Regions from separate parts of the Lysinibacillus canaveralius genome, predicted to be linked through region 1. Evidence: a T-box and tRNA genes for the amino acid it is inferred to sense, from the RefSeq annotation. Region 1 holds a T-box; the other holds one or more tRNA genes.

What was found. A T-box is a leader RNA that pairs with one kind of tRNA and senses whether it is charged. The one in region 1 lies ahead of ileS (isoleucine--tRNA ligase), so its partner is inferred to be a tRNA-Ile.
Region 2: it encodes a tRNA-Ile, which carries the amino acid that the T-box ahead of ileS (isoleucine--tRNA ligase) is inferred to sense. The anticodon was not compared.

Annotation. Positions count from the first base shown of each region.
Region 1 covers NZ_CP154840.1:2,100,510-2,103,928, forward strand. Annotated here, with positions in the region: gene AA0Y26_RS10580 (macrolide family glycosyltransferase) at 1-623, shown strand, start outside; gene AA0Y26_RS10585 (GrpB family protein) at 641-1,168, shown strand; T-box leader at 1,345-1,587, shown strand; gene ileS (isoleucine--tRNA ligase) at 1,643-3,419, shown strand, end outside.
Region 2 covers NZ_CP154840.1:4,566,531-4,569,949, forward strand. Annotated here, with positions in the region: tRNA gene AA0Y26_RS23015 (tRNA-Pro) at 1-45, shown strand, start outside; tRNA gene AA0Y26_RS23020 (tRNA-Ala) at 73-148, shown strand; rRNA gene AA0Y26_RS23025 (16S ribosomal RNA) at 269-1,823, shown strand; tRNA gene AA0Y26_RS23030 (tRNA-Ile) at 1,911-1,987, shown strand; tRNA gene AA0Y26_RS23035 (tRNA-Ala) at 2,015-2,090, shown strand; rRNA gene AA0Y26_RS23040 (23S ribosomal RNA) at 2,267-3,419, shown strand, end outside.

The DNA of each region.
Region 1 (3,419 bases):
TCTACACATCAAAAGAATTCCAGCCGCTTGCGGACACTTTTTCTGACCGCTATGCTTTTGTAGGTCCTTCCATCACACAATCGGCAAAAGAAGAGTTGAAGGAACGTCATAACAAGCTGATTTATATTTCTCTCGGAACAGTGCTAAATCAAAATAAGCATTTTTACAAGCACTGTCTCGAAGCTTTTAAAAATACAGATTATGATGTGGTGATGTCAGTTGGCAGTAAGACAGATGTCGATGCACTTGGGAGTATACCGGCCAATTTTACAATCCAACAGCACGTAGATCAAATTGCCATTTTACAGCAGGCAGATATTTTTATCACACATTCTGGCATGAACAGTGTAAACGAAAGTTTGTATTTCGGTGTGCCAATGGTGCTGTTCCCGCAGCATAGCGAGCAGCTGCTTGTTACGGAACGGACAGTTGAACTGGGGGCAGGCATTAAGCTAAAGGATGACCGGCCGAGCAGTCTAGTGAAGGCTGTAGCCAAAATATCGGGGGATGTGAGCTATCAAAAAAACGCTGAAAAACTAGCTCATACATTCCACCAGGCAGGGGGTCCTGTAAAAGCAGCTGATGTCATTGAGCAGAAGATTAAAAGCCGAAGTGGATTTTAGGAGAAAAGAGGGCGTATTTGAGAAAAACAAATATAAAGGGATGGACCGAGGAGTGGGCTGAATCCTACCGCAAGGAAGAGGAAGTCTTACATAATATTTTTACAGATGACATTATTAGTTTGTTCCATATCGGCAGTACTTCAATCTCTGCTATCGGTTTTGCTAAGCCGATTATTGATATGTTAATGGTTGTACAAGATATGGAAAGAGTTGATGCATATACCGAAAAGCTGATCGCACTTGGCTATACAGCTAAAGGAGAGAACGGTATTACAGGCAGACGGTATTTTACAAAGGGAGCAGAAAACAGAACCCATCACCTGCATATTTTTCAAAGAGGAAATGAACACATCGACATCCACCTTACTTTTAAAGCATATTTATTACAGCACCCTAAAGACGCGAGGGAGTACGGAGAACATAAGCTGCTATTAGCTGAACAGTTCCCTGAGAATCATCACCAATACCAGCAAGCTAAGCAGCAGTATGCTGATGAATTAGTCAAGAAAGCAAATGAATGGGCAATGTATCAAAGGATACTATAGAGGAGCTCCCTGTTGTTTTTAGTAAGAGGTCTCTATGTTGTTTTCGGCCTGGTGACTTTTAAATATCGGAGAAAAATATCCCGTTAATTATCCGTTCGTTTTTGGATAAAAATAGGCATTCTTATTATTGACATGGAATTATCTGTTTGTTAAGATAATTCTCAATAAAAAGCATACAAAATTCGTTGACGAGAAAGAGTAGTGTTTCATTTTGTTCTACAGAGAGCCGGCATTTTGGTGGAAGTCGGTGTGCAGATGCTACATGAAAATCCTCTCCGAGAAGATTGACCGAAAGCACAAGTAGGTCAATCCGGGTGTCTACCGTTAAAAGGAACGCGTATGATTGTACGTTGCTGAGTGCTATTGGAGCGTTTCCAATAGAATTAGGGTGGTAATCGCGGGTAAACCTCGTCCCTTGCTTGGGACGGGGTTTTTTGTATGCCTTTTATACACTTTTGTATAGGAGGAACAAACATGCAAGCTAAATCAAAGAAAGAAACAATTACAGAAAGAGAAAAGAACATCCGTAAACAATGGGAAGAGGAAGGGGTATTTAAAGCGACGGTTGAAAGCCGCAGGGACAGCAAAGCTTTTGTCTTTTACGAAGGCCCTCCGACTGCCAATGGACTGCCCCATGTCGGGCATGCATTGGGCAGGACGATTAAGGATGTAGTCGCCCGTTATCAAACGATGCAGGGATTTCGGGTGGAGCGAAAAGCAGGCTGGGATACCCATGGACTGCCGGTAGAATTAGGCGTCGAGAAACAACTTGGTATCTCTGGTAAACAGGAGATCGAGAAATACGGTGTGGAAGCATTTATCCAAAAGTGCAAGGAGAGTGTTTTTACGTATGAGGGAAAATGGCGCTCTTTTACCGAGCAGCTCGGTTATTGGGTGGATATGGACGATCCATATGTAACACTCAGCAATGACTACATCGAGTCCGTTTGGAACATCTTGAGCCATATTCACAAAAATAACCTTTTGTATAAAGGGCACCGTGTTTCACCGTACTGCCCAAGCTGCCAGACGTCACTGAGCTCGCATGAAGTTGCGCAGGGCTATAAGGATGTGAAGGATTTATCAGCAACTGTAAAGTTTAAAAGGAAAGGCCGCGGCGAGTATTTCCTCGGCTGGACGACGACGCCTTGGACATTGCCTGCTAATGTAGCACTAGCGGTGAATCCGGCATTAACTTATGTACGGGTGAAATACGAAAATGAAATCTATGTCGTAGCGAAAACTCTCGTTGAAAAAGTGTTCAAACAATCGGTTGATATCTTAAGTGAACATAGCGGAAAGGAATTCGAGGGCGAGTCTTATGTTCCGCCATTTGACTTTGTAACAGTTGAAAAAGGCCATAAAGTGGTACTGGCTGATTATGTAACAGGACAGAGCGGTACAGGAGTTGTTCATATTGCGCCAGCTTACGGGGATGAAGATTATAGAATAATAAAGAACAACGGTTTTTCCTTTGTGAATGTTGTAGATCCAAAAGGATGCTATACAGCTGAGGTAGCGGAGTTGGCAGGACGGTTTGTCAAAGGGTGCGATGTTGACATCATCAAACTGCTTGCAGACAAACAGCTGCTGTTTTCAAAGGAAAAGTATGAGCATAGTTATCCACACTGCTGGCGCTGTGATTCACCGCTGCTTTATTATGCGACGGACAGCTGGTTCATTGATATGACTTCGCAAAAGAAACAAATGCTGCAAAACAATGAGCAGGTAACCTGGTATCCGGAGTATATCAAACACGGACGGTTCGGCAATTTTCTGGAAAATGCGGTAGATTGGAATATCAGCAGGAACCGCTACTGGGGGACCCCGCTGAATGTATGGGTTTGCGAGGACTGCGGATACGAAGAAGCTCCCGAAAGCAGGGAAGCCCTTAGCGTAATGTCTAAAAATCCTTTAACCGATTCTTTGGAGCTGCATAAACCATATATCGACGAAGTAGTCTGCACATGCAGAAAATGCGGCGGGGAGATGAACCGTACGCCAGAGGTCATCGATGTCTGGTTTGACAGCGGCTCGATGCCATTTGCCCAGCATCATTATCCGTTTACAAATACCGATAAATTTCAGGAGCAGTTTCCAGCGGATGTGGTGATTGAAGGAATTGATCAGACACGGGGGTTTTTCTATAGTTTACTGGCTGTTTCTACATTGTTCACAGGAAAAGCGCCGTATAAAAAGGTGCTGTCCTTAGGGCATGTGCTCGATGAAAACGGACAAAAGATGTCAAAAA
Region 2 (3,419 bases), 2.1 Mb from region 1:
TTTGGGACCAAGGGGTCGCAGGTTCGAATCCTGTCTTCCCGACCATTTATACCTACAATATTTAAAATATATGGGGCCTTAGCTCAGCTGGGAGAGCGCCTGCCTTGCACGCAGGAGGTCAGCGGTTCGATCCCGCTAGGCTCCACCAATTTTATGAACTTTGAAAACTGAACAAGCAAGACGTTAACAATAATTTTCTTTCTTAATTGAAAGAGACAACTTGACTAAAACAATAGTCAGCAACATTTTGAGCTTAACTCAAACTACTTTTATGGAGAGTTTGATCCTGGCTCAGGACGAACGCTGGCGGCGTGCCTAATACATGCAAGTCGAGCGGACGTTTTGTTGGTGCTTGCACCGACTTAACGTTAGCGGCGGACGGGTGAGTAACACGTGGGCAACCTGCCCTGTAGTCTGGGATAACTCCGGGAAACCGGGGCTAATACCGGATGATACTTTCTACCTCATGTTAGAAAGTTGAAAGATGGTTCTGCTATCGCTACAGGATGGGCCCGCGGCGCATTAGCTAGTTGGTGAGGTAACGGCTCACCAAGGCGACGATGCGTAGCCGACCTGAGAGGGTGATCGGCCACACTGGGACTGAGACACGGCCCAGACTCCTACGGGAGGCAGCAGTAGGGAATCTTCCACAATGGACGAAAGTCTGATGGAGCAACGCCGCGTGAGTGAAGAAGGATTTCGGTTCGTAAAACTCTGTTGTAAGGGAAGAACAAGTACAGTAGTAACTGGCTGTACCTTGACGGTACCTTATTAGAAAGCCACGGCTAACTACGTGCCAGCAGCCGCGGTAATACGTAGGTGGCAAGCGTTGTCCGGAATTATTGGGCGTAAAGCGCGCGCAGGCGGTCCTTTAAGTCTGATGTGAAAGCCCACGGCTCAACCGTGGAGGGTCATTGGAAACTGGGGGACTTGAGTGCAGAAGAGGAAAGTGGAATTCCAAGTGTAGCGGTGAAATGCGTAGAGATTTGGAGGAACACCAGTGGCGAAGGCGACTTTCTGGTCTGTAACTGACGCTGAGGCGCGAAAGCGTGGGGAGCAAACAGGATTAGATACCCTGGTAGTCCACGCCGTAAACGATGAGTGCTAAGTGTTAGGGGGTTTCCGCCCCTTAGTGCTGCAGCTAACGCATTAAGCACTCCGCCTGGGGAGTACGGTCGCAAGACTGAAACTCAAAGGAATTGACGGGGGCCCGCACAAGCGGTGGAGCATGTGGTTTAATTCGAAGCAACGCGAAGAACCTTACCAGGTCTTGACATCCCATTGACCACTGTAGAGATACAGTTTTCCCTTCGGGGACAACGGTGACAGGTGGTGCATGGTTGTCGTCAGCTCGTGTCGTGAGATGTTGGGTTAAGTCCCGCAACGAGCGCAACCCTTGTTCTTAGTTGCCATCATTTAGTTGGGCACTCTAAGGAGACTGCCGGTGACAAACCGGAGGAAGGTGGGGATGACGTCAAATCATCATGCCCCTTATGACCTGGGCTACACACGTGCTACAATGGACGGTACAAACGGTTGCCAACCCGCGAGGGGGAGCTAATCCGATAAAACCGTTCTCAGTTCGGATTGTAGGCTGCAACTCGCCTACATGAAGCCGGAATCGCTAGTAATCGCGGATCAGCATGCCGCGGTGAATACGTTCCCGGGCCTTGTACACACCGCCCGTCACACCACGAGAGTTTGTAACACCCGAAGTCGGTGAGGTAACCTTTTGGAGCCAGCCGCCGAAGGTGGGATAGATGATTGGGGTGAAGTCGTAACAAGGTAGCCGTATCGGAAGGTGCGGCTGGATCACCTCCTTTCTAAGGATATTTTTCGGAAGTATATCACACGGTGATATACGTTAACGTTCTTGCTGTTCAGTTTTGAAAGTTCATACTTTCAAAAGAGGGCCTATAGCTCAGCTGGTTAGAGCGCACGCCTGATAAGCGTGAGGTCGATGGTTCGAGTCCATTTAGGCCCACCATATAAATTATTTATATACCTCTTATTTGGGGCCTTAGCTCAGCTGGGAGAGCGCCTGCCTTGCACGCAGGAGGTCAGCGGTTCGATCCCGCTAGGCTCCACCAAATATTTTACTCCAGCGTTTTTTATCGCATGGAGCAAACAATTGTTCTTTGAAAACTGGATAAAACGACATTGAAAGCAAACACAAATTTCTATCTTTAAATAGATATGAGTCAAACAAGTCAAGTAATTGACGTGTAAACTGAAGTCTAACTCTTCGAGTTAGCGTTAACTTATTGGTTAAGTTAATAAGGGCGCACGGTGGATGCCTTGGCACTAGGAGTCGATGAAGGACGGCACTAACACCGATATGCCTCGGGGAGCTGTAAGTAAGCTTTGATCCGGGGATTTCCGAATGGGGGAACCCACTGCGTTTAATCGCGCAGTACTTTCGCGTGAATTCATAGCGCGTTAGAGACAGACCCAGGGAACTGAAACATCTAAGTACCTGGAGGAAGAGAAAGAAAATTCGATTCCCTGAGTAGCGGCGAGCGAAACGGGAAGAGCCCAAACCAAGAGGCTTGCCTCTTGGGGTTGTAGGACACTCTATACGGAGTTACAAAGGAATGATTTAGGCGAAGCGACTTGGAAAGGTCCGCCAGAGCAGGTAAAAGCCCTGTAGCCAAAAAGTTATTCCCTCCAGAGTGGATCCTGAGTACGGCGGAACACGTGAAATTCCGTCGGAATCCGGGAGGACCATCTCCCAAGGCTAAATACTACCTAGTGACCGATAGTGAACCAGTACCGTGAGGGAAAGGTGAAAAGCACCCCGGGAGGGGAGTGAAAGAGAACCTGAAACCGTGTGCCTACAAGTAGTTAGAGCCCGTTAATGGGTGATAGCGTGCCTTTTGTAGAATGAACCGGCGAGTTACGATTACGTGCGAGGTTAAGTTGAGAAAACGGAGCCGCAGCGAAAGCGAGTCTGAATAGGGCGAAATAGTACGTGGTCGTAGACCCGAAACCAGGTGATCTACCCATGTCCAGGGTGAAGGTGAGGTAACACTTACTGGAGGCCCGAACCCACGCACGTTGAAAAGTGCGGGGATGAGGTGTGGGTAGCGGAGAAATTCCAATCGAACTTGGAGATAGCTGGTTCTCTCCGAAATAGCTTTAGGGCTAGCCTCGTGATTGAGAATACCGGAGGTAGAGCACTGTTTGGACTAGGGGGGCATCTCGCTTTACCGAATTCAGACAAACTCCGAATGCCGGATATTTATACACGGGAGTCAGACTGCGAGTGATAAGATCCGTAGTCAAAAGGGAAACAGCCCAGACCACCAGCTAAGGTCCCAAAGTAATCGTTAAGTGGAAAAGGATGTGGCGTTGCTTAGACAACCAGGATGTTGGCTTAGAAGCAGCCATCATTTAAAGAGTGCGTAATAGCTCACTGG